DNA from 2 places in the Aquiluna borgnonia genome. Region 1 is predicted to be linked to the other one. Evidence: predicted binding sites of a transcription regulator. Region 1 holds the regulator's gene; the other holds the start of a gene.

Region 1 (7,323 bases):
TCCGGGTAGAAAACCAAGTCGCTCACCAGCCTCAACGGCGGGCCTAGTAAGGATGATTCGACTAACCTGCCTGGCGTAAAGCGCAGACACGGCCTTGGCTACCGCAAGGTAGGTTTTTCCTGTTCCAGCCGGGCCAATTCCGAAAGTTATCGTGTGCTCGTCTATGGCTTCCAAATACTGCTTTTGACCCAGGGTCTTGGCTCGCACGGTTTTACCAGGGGTAACAATCGCTCCTGCACCGAGCACCTTTGATGGAACCTCCGAGCCTGAAGCCAGAATGCGCGCTGACTCAGTTACCGAGCGTTCATCCGGGACCACTCCCTGGGCGATAAGGTCAGCTAACTCCTCTAGGACCTGCCTTGCGGATTCCAGCTGGGAAGGCTCGCCCTCGAGCATGAACGCGTTGCCGCGGTTTTGAACCCTGAGTCCCGGGAAGTCTTTTTCAAGTTTCTTCACGAGTCGATCCTGCGGCCCGAGGAGGTCTGCAACATTGACCCTTGAGATTTCAAAATTCAGCTGAGCCACTAATTTCCCGACTGACTCAAGATGTGAGCGTGAGTGTGGAACACCGATTGCCCCTCGCGCTCGCCCGCGTTGAACTGCAATCTAAATTGACCATCGGTAAATTGAGCAGATACCTCTCTGATGAGGCTGAAAAGACCCAGAAGAACGGTGTCGTTTTCTAATTCGGAGATGTTGACGGTGTGCTGTCTTGGAACCACCAAAATGTGAGTTTTAGCCTGTGGATTGATGTCCGCAAAGGCGACCGCCTGCTCATTCTCGGCCAGCAACTCAGTGCCAAGTGCCCCCGAGATGATTTTGCAAAAGATGCAGTCCATTTTTCCTCCAGCCCAATCCTAGGTCTTAGTCCCAAGCCCCAACAGCGAGCATGAGGGCGGCGATGGCAGCGGGACCTGCAGTTGATGTGCGGAGCACAGAGGTTCCCAGGCGAACCGGAGTGAAACCCGATTCTGAGAGCTTTTGTATCTCGGCATCACTAAGTCCACCCTCAGGCCCGACAACCAAAGTAATGTCATCAAGCTCGAATCTAACCGAGCTAATCGTCTGACTGGCGGCAGGATCTAGGACCAAACCAAGCCCAACTGGCCGAACAGTCTTGGTTGTTTGTAGCTCTCTTATGGCGCATAGGTGAGCTTGCTGGGACTGCTTCATTGCGGCCAGCGCGATCTGCTGCCAACGCTCACGGTTTTTTTCCGCTTTGCCGTCCCACCTCACCACAGAGCGCTCGGACTGCAGGGGTGTTACTGAGCTGACACCAAGTTCCACGGAAGCCTGCAGGGCCATTTCGTCCCTGTCCCCCTTGGCAAGGGCCTGAACTAGATGAAACCGAGGTTTTGGTTCCTGCACTGTGTAGTTGTCGAGCGGCTGATAATCAGAATCTCCCTGGTGGCGTGCCTTCAACACCAAACCCAGACCGTTTGTGATGGCAATTTCCTCATCGACTTCCAATCGCAGCGATTTGACGTGCTTTGCCTCTTGCTCGGGAAGCCGAACGGAAGATACGGTCAGCGCGGGGTCATAAAACCAATGCACTAGAACCGGCCCTTGGTCCTGCGAGAGCCGAGCCTTGGTGAATCCTCCTGGTGATGCTCGCGAAGCTTTTGAAACAGCGCCTTGGCGCCAGAGTCCAGTCGGGTCGGCGTTAGCACCTTGAGCTGGATGTTCAGGTCTCCTCGACCTCGGCCTCGAATTCGAGTCGCCCCCAAACCCTTGACAGTGATGGTGTCACCGTGCTGGGCACCCGGCTTGACCTCAATGGATGTGGAACCGTCAAATGTGTCAATCTCCGTTTTGAACCCGAGAGCGGCATCTGCCACCGGAACTTCCAATACAGCCACCAGGTCATCACCATCTCGACCAAAAATAGGATGCGGCCGAACAGAGATTTCAAGGTAGATGTCACCCGCTGGACCGCCGGCAAAACCAACTTCACCCTGACCGGCAAGGTGGAGGCGCATTCCGTCGGCCACTCCGGCGGGAATCTCTAGGTCGAGTTCGCGCTTGGCTCTTACTCGACCCTGCCCGCGACAGGAAATGCAGGGATCCGGAATGACTTCACCGGTTCCTCGACAGGATCCACAAGGGGTGGTCGTGACCATCATTCCCATAAAAGACTGTACCTGTCGTTGGATTTGACCAGACCCTCGACATATGTCACACACGCGCGCAGAGGTGCCCGGTTTGCAACAGGATCCGTGGCACGTCTCGCACAGGATTGCAGTGTCAATGTTGAGAGTCTTTTCGACTCCAAAAATAGCCTCGTCAAGTTCTAGGTCGACCCGAAGCAAAGCGTCCTGCCCACGCTGAGCCCTTGACTGAGGCCCACGGGCCCCGCCCCCAAAGAATGACTCAAAAATGTCCCCCAGGCCAAAGCCAGCATCGCCGCCGCGGTCGTAGCTTGCCCGCTGATTTTCATCCGAGAGGACTTCGTAGGCGTGCGTTACCAGCTTGAATTTTTCTGAAGCGCTAGGGTCTGGATTTACATCCGGGTGAAGCTCACGGGCGAGTTTTCGATAGGCCTTTTTTATCTCATCGGTGGAAGCGGTCCGAGAGACGCCGAGCACCTCGTAGTGATCGCTCAAGAGTTTCCCTCCAAAATTTTGGTCAGGTATCTAGCAACTGCCCGGACGGCCGCGATGTTCCCCGAGTAGTCCATTCTCGTGGGACCCAAAACACCAAGCTTGGCTATCTCGGCACCGTTATTCTCATAGCCGGTGACCAGAATTGAGGCACTCCTTAGATTCTCGTTTCCGATTTCACTGCCAATTCGCAAGCCCACGCCGTGCTGATCTGCACTCAATTCCTCGAGGAGCTTGAGTAGCACAACCTGCTCCTCAATCTCTTGCAAAACGCGTGAGAGATCGCCTGAGAAATCCTGCTCCTGCTTAACCAGGTTGGCAGCACCTGAAATCATGATCTTTTCGAGTCGATTCTCGTCAACCAGCTCCAGCAAAGCGGATATCAAAACATCGATTGCAGCGCGTCGCGCGGGAGAAAACTCCGTCACCAAACCCGACACCTTGGCCTTAACCTCAGCCAGCGGCAACCCGGCAAGGGTTCCGTTTAGCCTGCCGCGCAACTCTTGAACCACCGCATCATCCAGCTCGGCAACTTCAACCTGGTGCTGCTGAATCCGACCAGAGTCAGTTATGAGCATCAGTAGCACGCGGGCTGAATTCAACGGGATTAGTTCAATGTGGCGGACGCGGGACTTTCCGAGCGATGGGTACTGAACAAGAGCGAGAGTGTTGGTCAGCTGCGCCAGTTGCCTTGCAGTCCGCTCCACGATGTCATCGATGTCGTTTGCACCCACCAAGAAATTCTCAATTGCACTCTTTTCGGCCTGCGAAAGTGGCTTAAGGTCTGAAAGCTTGTCAACAAAAAGGCGGTAGCCCTTTTCGGTTGGGATGCGTCCGGCTGAGGTGTGAGGCGCAACAATCAGCTGCTCTTCTTCCAAAAGCGCCATGTCGTTACGAATTGTGGCTGCTGAGACTCCCAGGGGATGTCTATCAAGCAGTGACTTTGAGCCCACGGGCTGTGAGGAGTATATAAAGTCCTGAACAATAGCCCTAAGAACCTCTAGGGATCTCTCTGGAATCATTGGCACTCACCTACCTCGAGTGCCAAGTCTAAAACAACTGAGCTAATTGGTCAGGAAATCCAGCACAATCCCATCCACCAGTAGCCTTCCCTCCAGGGTTGGGACAATTTGACCACCGGGTTCAAGTCTCAGGTGACCAGAGGCGATCCGCTCCGAAACGCGCTGTGGTGAGACGCCAAGGTCCCGTAGAAGTTTGCGATCAACCCCATCCGATGTCCTAAGCTCTAGCAACAGCCGCTCCTCACTGCGGGTCCGAGCGTCAAGGCTCTCCATCGAGTGAATTGGACTGCCCTGAAGCAGTAGCTTCGAGTAGTTGGCCGGGTATTTGTGGTTCCAAAATCTTGTGCCTGAAATGTGAGAGTGTGCGCCCGGTCCAAATCCCCACCAATCCATTGAACGCCAGTAAGCCTGATTGTGCCTGCACGGCTCCCCCCAATTAGAGACTTCATAGTTCTCCAGGCCAGCCTCGGTTAGTTTTTGCTCTGCTAGGAGGTACTTATCAGCATTGAGATCTTCATCAATGTCAGGCATTTCACCCCTGGAGATTCTCCGGGCTAACGCAGTGCCCTCTTCAACGATCAACGCATACGCAGAAACGTGCTCGGGCTTTAGTTCCAGTGCCAGATCTAACGTTTTAGACCAGCTTTCCAAGCTTTCGCCAGGGGCGCCGTAGATCAAATCCAGACTTAGCCTTGCCCCAAGCTCACGAATATCTCGCGCTGCACTCCGAACCTTATCGGCCGTGTGCACTCTGTCCAGTGTCTTCAGAACCTGCTCATCAAAAGATTGAACCCCGATGCTGAAACGGTTGATCCCGGATTCGTAAAAGCCTGCGAGCCGCTCTTTGGTCAGCCCCTCAGGATTTGCCTCCATCGTGATTTCAACATCTTCCCCAAAACCGAACGCCTCTTCGAGCCTTGTTAGCAGAGCCCCGATTTGTGACGGCGAAAACAGTGATGGGGTGCCACCACCGATAAAAACAGTCTCCAGCTTTCTCTTTGGAATACCGGAGCCTGACAGGACGGAGTCAGCGAATTCAATCTCACGAATTAGAGACTCGTGGAATGTGGACTGAGAAATGTCACCGATTTCATTTGCCGTGTAGGTATTGAAGTCGCAGTACCCGCACCTGACAACGCAGAAAGGAACATGAAGATAAACATGAAAAGTTGAGTCGTTTCTCACCTCAACCTCTAGCCTGTTGTCGTCAGGCCAAGGGTCGCCGTGGGGCAACGAGGCAGCCACTATTTCTTCTTGTCGGGCTTGGCTTCTTCGGTAGAGAGCGCAGCAATGAAAGCCTCTTGGGGAACCTCAACCCTGCCCACCATCTTCATTCGCTTCTTGCCCTCTTTTTGCTTCTCGAGAAGCTTGCGCTTTCTAGAAATGTCACCGCCGTAACACTTGGCAAGAACGTCCTTGCGAATAGCCCTGATGGTTTCCCTGGCGATGATTCTGGCTCCGACGGCAGCTTGAATTGGAACTTCAAACTGCTGCCTAGGAATTAGCTCCCGAAGCTTGGTTGCGATCCTGGTGCCCTGCGCGTAAGCCTTGTCACGGTGAACAATCGAGCTGAAGGCGTCGACTTTTTCACCCTGGAGCAGCAGGTCAACCTTGACCAAATCCCCTTCGGCAAAGCCATCGTCCTCATAATCTAGGGATGCGTAGCCCTGGGTTTTGCTCTTCAGGTGATCGAAGAAATCAAACACGATTTCAGCCAGCGGAAGCTTGTAGCGAAGTTGGACCCTGTCTTCACCTAAGTACTGCATGTCAATCAGAGAGCCTCGACGAGACTGGCACAGCTCCATGATCGTTCCAACATAATCTTTGGGGCTGAGGATGGTCGCCTTGACCATGGGCTCAAAGACCTCACGAATTTTTCCCTCTGGGAATTCGGAAGGGTTGGTGACAATGTGCTCTCCGCCATCATCCTTTGTAACTCGGTAAATCACCGATGGCGATGTTGCAATCAGCGAGAGATTGAACTCTCGCTCAAGTCGCTCAGTGATGATCTCAAGGTGCAGCAGCCCAAGGAAGCCGCAGCGGAAACCAAATCCCAGTGCAGCGGAAGTCTCAGGTTCATAAACAAGTGACGCATCCGAAAGGCGAAGCTTGTCCAGTGCCTCGCGCAAGTTTGGATAGTCACTTCCGTCAATTGGATAAATACCCGAGAACACCATGGGCTTTGGCTCTGCGTAGCCCTTGAGCGCTTCGGTGGCTGGCTTTAGTTTGGTGGTTACAGTGTCGCCAACTTTCGACTGACGGACATCTTTCACACCGGTGATTAGATAGCCGACCTCACCAACGGATAGTCCCTTGGTTGGTTCTGGCTCAGGAGAGATAACACCGATTTCAAGAAGCTCGTGGACAGCCCTGGTTGACATCATCTGAATTTGCTCGCGCGGGTGGAGTTTTCCGTCGATCATTCGAACATAGGTCACAACGCCGCGGTAGGAATCGTAAACCGAGTCAAAAATCATTGCTCGGGCCGGAGCGTCTGGATCTCCCACTGGGGCCGGTACTCGGTTAATGATGCGATCGAGCAGCTCAGGAACTCCAGCTCCGGTCTTTCCCGAAACCCGCAGGCAGTCTTCTGGAGAACCACCGATCAAACTTGCTAGTTCCTCCGCATACTTTTCAGGCTGTGCCGCGGGCAGATCAATCTTGTTGAGGACCGGGATGATCTCGAGGTCGTTTTCAAGAGCCAGGTAGAGGTTTGCCAGCGTTTGAGCCTCAATACCCTGTGCGGCGTCGACAAGCAACACTGCGCCCTCACAGGCGGCGAGCGACCGCGAAACCTCATAGGTGAAGTCCACGTGACCGGGCGTGTCGATCATGTTCAATGCGTAGGTCGTTCCGTCAACCTCCCACGGCAGGCGCACGGCCTGAGACTTGATGGTGATTCCACGCTCACGCTCGATGTCCATGCGGTCGAGGTATTGCTCTCGCATTTGGCGATCGTTCACAATTCCGGTCAGCTGAAGCATGCGATCGGCAAGGGTGGACTTACCGTGGTCAATGTGAGCGATGATGCAAAAATTGCGAATCAGGCTTGGCGGCGTTTGCGACGGCACAAGGGCGTTCTGAGCACGTGGCGACAAGCTAACCTCAATTTGCTGGGTGAATGGATGTAGGTATTCTCTCACGGAGCTTGCCCCTGAGACGTCCAACTGATAGGATTTCCCCTTGTTCTGAGGTGCACTACCTCAAAAAAGTTTTCGCCTAGGAAAGTGAAACATGGCAAACATCAAGTCGAACATCAAGCGCATCGGCACCAACCGTAAGGCTGAAGAGCGCAACAAGGCTGTCCGCTCCGAGCTAAAGACTGCTGTCCGCGCCGCCCGTGAGGCCGTTGAGTCGGGAGACAAGGCCGCTGCAACTGCTGCTCTGGCACACGCTACCCGCAAGCTAGACAAGGCTGTTTCTAAGGGTGTCGTTCACAAGAACCAGGCTGCCAACCGTAAGAGCTCAATCAGCAAGAAGGTTGCAGCTCTCTAAAGATTCGAAACTTTGAAAACCGGGCTTCGGCCCGGTTTTTTTATTTCCTAGCCATGGCCATCAGCAGGCGCTCAATAGAAAATTCTGGGTCCCGGCTTGCTCCCTTAACATCCGCGTCAGTTTGGGCAGCAAGCTGCACAAGAGACACCAGCGCAGACTCATCCCAGCCTTGCAATTCCCTGCGAGCCTTGTCCAACTGCCAGGGC
Region 2 (7,323 bases), 270 kb from region 1:
TCCCACAACTGCAGCGTTCGGGAAGCCGGGCTTGCGCTGGGACTTTTGACCAACGAGAGCTTTGACGAGCTCTTGGGTGATATCCGAGGGCTAACCGGTAGTTAGTTTCTCGGACGAAGCTCTGAAACCATTGGGCAGGCAAAGGGGTTGCTGTTTCCAGAGAGCCCAACCTGGTTTAGGTGCTTCATGATGACTCGGTAGCTGGAAATCAGGTTCATTTCAACCAGCGTAATGTCATGCTCCTTACAATACTGAGCAACAATCTCGTGGGCCCGGCGCAGGTAGGGGCGTGCCATGGAGGGGAACAGGTGGTGCTCGACCTGGTAGTTCAGACCTCCCATGAGGTTATCTTTGAGCCAGCTGCCTCGAATATTTCTGGAGGTCAGCACCTGGCGCTCAAAAAAGTCAATCTTGGAGTCTTTGGCAATCAGTGGCATGCCCTTGTGGTTGGGCGCAAAGGCCGCACCCATGAAAAACCCAAAAGTCAGCATCATCACAAACCAGAGGGCAATGGCCCAGAGCCAGCCAAAAATGAGTCCCATGGCGATGTAGGGCAATACCTGGCGAACCACCATTAGGGAGAACTCTAAAATTCGAGTCTTCAAGGGGCGCTCAGTCCTACCCAGGGCGAGCATGGAATCCAGCAGTAGGTCAAAGCCGGTGAAGAACAAAAGCAGGGGAAATAGGTAGCCCTGGCGGTCAGAGAACCAGCGCTCAACGCCCTTTTTGGCAAGCTTTGATTCGGTCGTGAAGCTCAACACGCGAATAGCGATATCTGGATCTTCGCCAATCTGGTTTGGACGCTGGTGGTGCTTGTTGTGTTTGCGCAACCAAAATCCATAGCTCAAACCTGCGAATAGGTTCGCTAGCACCAGCCCCAGGGCGTCGTTGGCACGGTTGCTTCTAAACACCTGGCGATGAGCTGCCTCGTGAGCTATGAATCCATACTGAGCGCTGGTGATTCCAAGCAGGGCTGCAAGTCCAAACGCAAGCAAAATCCACCACTGGCTCTGGTCCAGGGCAAATCCGGTAAGGATCGCGAGGCTCCAAAACCCCGCAGCGACAATTGAAAGCACCACAAGGCGAATGATGTAGAAGGAAGGGCGCTTTGCCAGAAGACCTTCGGCCTTAACCAGGGTCAATACATCGTGAAAACGGGTGGTTGCCCTGGAGCTCAAGGTGGCGGTCATTTCCAAAGTCTAAGCAACGAATTTGGTATTTACGGTCAGAGAGGAAAAGTATTTAGCTCAAGCTGGAAATAACGATCGTGAGAAGGGGTGCAGCAATCAGCGAGGGAAGCAAATCGGCAACCGAGACCATCCTCAGCTGAAGCACTCTCAAACCTGTTCCCAGCAGCAAAATACCGCCGGTTGCCGTTATCGATGCAACTGCAGCGCTGGATAAAACCTCACCCACGTTCATGGCCAACACAGTGAGGAGTCCCTGCCATAAGCCAACTGGTATTGCGGAGAAAGCAACTCCAGGGCCCATGGTCGCTGCAAAAGCCACCGAAGTAAAACCGTCGAGGGTCGATTTCAAACCCAGAATGTCGATGCCGTTTCCCAGGCCATCCTGCAGCGCACCTAGAACCGCCATCGGACCGATAGTGAAGAGCAGCGAGGCGTTGACGAATCCCTGAATAAAGGCGTCTCGATCTCCCTTGGACTTGGTTTTGCTCTGCAGCCAAGATCCGAATCCCTCAAGACGCTGCTCGATTTTTAGCAGCGATCCAGTGATGCCGCCGATGAGCAGAGAGGCTAGAACGACCAAAATCGTCGGGAAGATTCCGGTGGCAGCCTTGAAATCTTCGTTTGAGAGATCTGCCAAGTTCATCGCGCCGATTACCAAGACGACAAGGCCCATGGCATCGGTGAGGGTTCTGGACATTTTCTCTGGAAGCCGGTTACCAAGCAGCATTCCGACGAAACTGCCGATCAGAATGGCAAGGACGTTGATTATGGTTCCCACCGAGCTAGGCCCCCAGCGAGGTTAGAAGTTCGAACACCAGAAAAGCTGGCCACACCAGAGACTTCAGCACACCCAAGGCGCCAGTCCAAAAGTCTGTGGCGGTTGAGATGTAGTAAATCGCTGCGCCGATGAAGCCCAAACCGTAAAGGGATCCGGACTCCGGAGTGATTTTAGCCATGCGAAAACACTACTGGGCTGGCTTGAAGGTGATGCTCACAGAGTTAATGCAGTAGCGGTTTCCGGTTGGAGTTTGGGGTGCGTCTTCAAATACGTGACCAAGGTGACCACCGCACTTTGAGCAGCGCACCTCGGTTCTGAGCATGCCGTGTGATCGATCTTCGATGTACTCAATTGCTTCATTGCCCTGCGGTTCATAAAAAGAAGGCCAGCCGCAGTGCGAATCAAACTTGGTATCCGACTCAAATAAAAAGGCGTCGCAGCCGCGGCAGTGGTAGCTGCCGGAGCGTTTTTCGTCCAGCAGTTCTCCGGTGTAAGCCCGCTCTGTGCCTGCCATCCTAAGCACGTGGTACTCAAACTCTGAGAGCTCCTGGCGCCACTGCTCATCGGTTTTATAGACTTCGTACATCAATTCCTCCAGGAAAAATAAGCTTTATAACCCTTTAGTAACACATTTACCAGTTATTGCAATTCCCTTGTTTAATCCCCGGTCTTGCGTAAGGTTTATCTAGTCGGATGGAACTTTGCGTTGAAACCCGATGCATTCGCGGACCTCGCGGATGTTTACAAAGCATCAGGAGCAACAATGGCACAAGGAACCGTAAAGTGGTTCAACTCTGAAAAGGGTTTTGGTTTCATCACACAGGACGGCGGTCCAGACGTATTCGTACACTTCTCCGCAATCCAGACTGATGGTTACCGCGAATTGAAGGAAAACCAGCGAGTCGAGTTCGACGTCAAGACTGGAGACAAGGGCCCTCAGGCCGAGAACGTCTCCGTCCTCTAATAGAACAGACCTAAGTCAGGCCGATGTGCATTGCACATCGGCCTTTCGCTTGCACTCTGGGGTGGAGAGTGCTAAAAATGTATTAGCACTCAACAACCTCGAGTGCTAATCCAAACTCTTTAGATGCAAACGGGAGAAACCCAAATGGCAAAAATTATTCACTTTGATGAAGAGGCACGTCGCGGACTAGAGCGCGGTCTCAACATTTTGGCTGACACCGTAAAGGTGACCCTAGGTCCACGCGGACGCAACGTCGTGCTGGAGAAGAAGTGGGGCGCCCCAACCATCACCAACGATGGTGTGTCGATCGCCAAGGAAATTGAGCTGAGCGACCCATTCGAGAAGATTGGTGCAGAGCTCGTCAAGGAAGTTGCAAAGAAGACTGACGATGTTGCCGGTGACGGCACCACCACTGCGACCGTATTGGCTCAGGCCCTGGTCAAGGAGGGCCTACGGAACGTAGCCGCTGGAGCAGACCCAATTTCGCTGAAGCGCGGAATCGACAAGGCTTCTGCTGCGGTTACCGAGGCTCTTTTGAAGATGGCAGTCCCAGTTGAGACCAAGGAACAGATCGCTGCTACTGCCTCAATCTCTGCCGGAGACTCAGTCATCGGTGAGATCATCGCCGAGGCCATCGACAAGGTCGGCAAGGAAGGTGTTGTAACCGTTGAGGAGTCCAACACCTTTGGAATTCAGCTTGAGCTGACCGAGGGTATGCGCTTTGACAAGGGTTACGTCTCCGCTTACATGGTCACCGACCCAGAGCGCCAGGAGGCAATCCTCGAGGACGCCTACATTCTGATCGCCAACAGCAAGATTGCAAACATGAAGGACCTGCTGCCGATCGTTGACAAGGTTATGCAGGCCGGGAAGCCGCTGCTGATCATTGCCGAGGACATCGAGGGTGAAGCCCTTGCAACCTTGGTTGTAAACAAGATCCGCGGAATCTTCAAGTCGGTTGCCGTAAAGGCCCCAGGCTTTGGTGACCGCCGCAAGGCCATGCTGCAGGACATCGCAATCCTCACCGGTGGTCAGGTAATTGCCGAGGAAGTTGGCCTAAAGCTAGAGAACACCGACCTCGCAATGCTGGGACGCGCTCGTAAGGTGGTAATCACCAAGGACGAGACCACCATCGTTGAGGGTGCGGGAGACGCCGACCAGATCAAGGGCCGCGTTGAGCAGATTCGCCGCGAGATCGGAAACACCGACAGCGACTACGACCGCGAGAAGCTGCAGGAGCGCCTGGCAAAGCTGGCCGGTGGCGTTGCAGTTATCAAGGCTGGTGCCGCAACTGAGGTTGAGCTCAAGGAGCGCAAGCACCGCATTGAGGACGCAGTCCGCAATGCCAAGGCTGCGGTCGAGGAGGGCATTGTCGCCGGTGGTGGTGTTGCACTGCTGCAGGCTGGCAAGGTTGCGTTCAACGACCTGAACCTAGTTGGCGACGAGGCTACCGGTGCGAAGATTGTGGCTGTTGCCATCTCTGCTCCGCTGAAGCAGATTGCTATCAACGCAGGTCTAGAGCCAGGTGTGGTTGCCGAAAAGGTTTCCAACCTGCCAGACGGTCACGGTCTAAACGCTGCAACCGGTGAGTACGTGAACATGCTGCAGGCCGGCATCAACGACCCAGTGAAGGTAACCCGCTCTGCCCTGCAGAACGCGGCCTCCATCGCAGGTCTGTTCCTAACCACCGAGGCGGTTGTCGCCGAGCGCCCAGAGCCAGCTGCTGCTCCAGCCGCTGACGCAGGCGCAGGAATGGACTTCTAAAGATTCAAAACAAAGAGCCGGGGTGGAAATCCACCCCGGCTCTTTGTTTTAACCTTTTCAGCTACCTGGCCATTGGCAGTTCAACGCTGAAAGTTGCTCCGCCCCCAGGAGTGGCTTCCACCCAGATCCTGCCCTTGTGGGCGTTTACGATGCTGCGGGCAATAGCCAAGCCAAGCCCAGAGCCTCCAGTTTCGCGATTGCGCGAGTTATCGGCTCGGTAGAAGCGATCAAATACTTTTTCCTGCAGGGCTTCAGGAATGCCCTCACCGTGGTCAACCACGTTCACCTGCACTTTGTCTTCGGCCTTGAGAAGTTCAATAGAGACCTCCGAGCCCTCGGGGGCGAACCTCGAAGCGTTAGCCACCAGGTTGGTCAGCACTTGCTTGATGCGATTGCCATCCATCTCAAATGGCTCAATAGGAGCTTGGCACATCACTTTGAATTCCACCGCGGGGTTAGCAACCCGGGCATCCTTGGCCACCTGCTCTGCAAGGTCAGCAAGGTCATGCTTTTCAAGGTTGAGCTGCTGGAGTTCATCCATCCGCGTCAGGGTCAACAAGCTCTCCACTAGACCAGACATTCGAATCGCTTCGGATTCAATTCGATCCATGGCCTCAGCAATGTCTTTTGGCTTTTTGATCGCACCCATCCGGTAAAGCTCTGCGTAGCCACGTACCGTCACAAGCGGGGTGCGCAGCTCATGGCTGGCATCTGAGACAAAGCGACGCATTTGCTCCAGGGTTTTGTCTTTGCCGCGCACGGCTCCCTCAACCGAATCCAACATGCTGTTCAATGCTCGGTTCAGCCTGCCAATTTCAGTCTTGCCGTGGCGAGCCACCAGACGCGAGGAAAAGTCTCCGGATTTGATGGACTTGGCGGTTCGCTCAACCTCGCGAAGCGGTCTCAGGGCCGAGGTGATGGTTAGCCAAATACTCAATCCGGAGAGAACCAAAAGGAAAACTCCGAAGCGGCCGCCAATGCTGCCGTACTCGGTGATGATTTGACGGTTTGTGCTGGTTGGTAGAGCTACCACCACTGAGCCATTTGCCCTGGTAAGCGGCAGTGCCACCAGACGCCACTCGCCTCTTGGTCCGGGTTCTTGCGTGACATCAACATCAAACGGCACACCCTCGGTTTCGAGCACTACATCTAGGGTGAAATTTTGGAAATTAGGCAGCGTGCGATCGTTGCCGGCGGAGGAGACCAGACCGATGAACTGCTCGCCATCGGCATTCAAGATTGCAATGTAGTAGTCGGACGGAAGCGCAGGCAGGGTCAAATCTCCATTGGCCACGCGGCGTTGAACCTGAAGTGGGTTCTCTCCCGCCAGGGTCGACGCGGTTGCAATCAGCAGCGTGTCAGTATTGCGCTGCAGGTAGGTGCTTAGAAGAGCTACCGTTCCGGCACTTGAGACGCTTAGTAGCAAACCAATCAGGCCCACTGACAATGTAGTGAGCTTGGCGCGGAGCGATATGCGCTCCCAAACCTGGAGAAACTTGCCTGGCAATTACTAGCCCTTGGGACCTTTGAGCATGTAGCCAACTCCGCGCTTGGTGACAATCAGCGGCTCTGTGCTCAGCGGGTCCAGCTTCTTGCGAAGGTAGGAAACGTAGGACTCCACAATTCCCATCTCGCCGTTGAAGTCGTACTCCCAGACGTGGTCCAAAATCTGAGCCTTGGTCAGCACCCGGTTTGGATTGGTTGCCAGGTAGCGCAGCAACTGGTACTCGGTGGGTGAAAGATCTACTATCTGACCGGCAACGGTGACCTCGTGGGCATCTTCGTTCATTTCTAGCTCACCGACCCGAATCACTGATCCGGCCTCACCGTCCTTGCCGGTGCGGCGCATGATGGCGTTGATGCGAGCCATGATTTCATCCAGGCTGAAGGGTTTGGTGACGTAATCATCGCCGCCAACGGTCAATCCGGTGACCTTGTCCTCGGTGTCATCCCTGGCGGTTAGAAAAAGAATAGGAGTCTCGATGCCCATAGAGCGGATCTTTTTGGTCACCCCAAAGCCCGAGATGTCTGGCAGCATCACATCGAGAAGCACGATATCGGGCTGAGTCTCAATGATCTTGTTGATGGCATCTGTGCCATTGGGGGAGGAGAGCACCTGGTGCCCTGCAAACCTAAGGCTTGCCGAAAGCAGATCGCGAATGTTTGGTTCGTCGTCAACAACTAGAACTTTTAGGCTTTCCATGACCTAATTTTGCGCTCTTTATCTGGAAGATTCCTGAGAATCGCCTGAAGTCTAAATCTCGTCGGAGTCCAAGATCTCGTAGGAGTAGCCTTGCTCGGCCAAAAAGCGCTGGCGGTTCTGAGCGAAATCTTGCTCGGCGGTGTCTCGTGACACCAGCGTGTAGAAAGCTGCGGAGCGGCCGTCGGCTTTGGGGCGCAGAAGGCGACCCAGGCGCTGCGCCTCCTCCTGGCGAGAACCGAAGGCCCCGGAGATTTGAATGGCAACTGAGGCCTCGGGCAGGTCAACCGAGAAGTTGGCAACCTTTGAAACCACCAGGGCGGTTAGCTCACCCCTTCTAAACTGCGCAAACAATCGCTCTCGCTCGGCAACATCCGTCTCGCCGGTGAGCTTAGGGATGTTCAGTGCGGCGGAAACCTCTTCGATT

The links. The regulator HrcA, encoded in region 1, represses chaperone genes, less so after heat shock. The targets are predictions, from matches to a motif close to TTNGCACTCGNNNNNNNCGAGTGCNAA.
Region 2: the regulator HrcA is predicted to act here: its motif matches at 3,015-3,041, upstream of groL (chaperonin GroEL).

The regions. Positions count from the first base shown of each region.
Region 1 covers NZ_CP054056.1:580,005-587,327, reverse strand. Annotated here, with positions in the region: gene HRU87_RS03045 (PhoH family protein) at 1-525, opposite strand, end outside; gene HRU87_RS03040 (HIT domain-containing protein) at 525-839, opposite strand; gene HRU87_RS03035 (RsmE family RNA methyltransferase) at 865-1,554, opposite strand; gene dnaJ (molecular chaperone DnaJ) at 1,554-2,603, opposite strand; gene hrcA (heat-inducible transcriptional repressor HrcA) at 2,600-3,622, opposite strand; gene hemW (radical SAM family heme chaperone HemW) at 3,665-4,867, opposite strand; gene lepA (translation elongation factor 4) at 4,867-6,720, opposite strand; gene rpsT (30S ribosomal protein S20) at 6,857-7,117, shown strand; gene holA (DNA polymerase III subunit delta) at 7,158-7,323, opposite strand, start outside.
Region 2 covers NZ_CP054056.1:310,584-317,906, forward strand. Annotated here, with positions in the region: gene HRU87_RS01640 (aspartate ammonia-lyase) at 1-105, shown strand, start outside; gene HRU87_RS01645 (fatty acid desaturase family protein) at 102-1,190, opposite strand; gene HRU87_RS01650 (DUF554 domain-containing protein) at 1,243-1,968, opposite strand; gene HRU87_RS01655 (hypothetical protein) at 1,973-2,146, opposite strand; gene msrB (peptide-methionine (R)-S-oxide reductase MsrB) at 2,156-2,557, opposite strand; gene HRU87_RS01665 (cold-shock protein) at 2,732-2,932, shown strand; gene groL (chaperonin GroEL) at 3,077-4,696, shown strand; gene HRU87_RS01675 (sensor histidine kinase) at 4,758-6,203, opposite strand; gene HRU87_RS01680 (response regulator transcription factor) at 6,207-6,899, opposite strand; gene HRU87_RS01685 (DNA repair helicase XPB) at 6,951-7,323, opposite strand, start outside.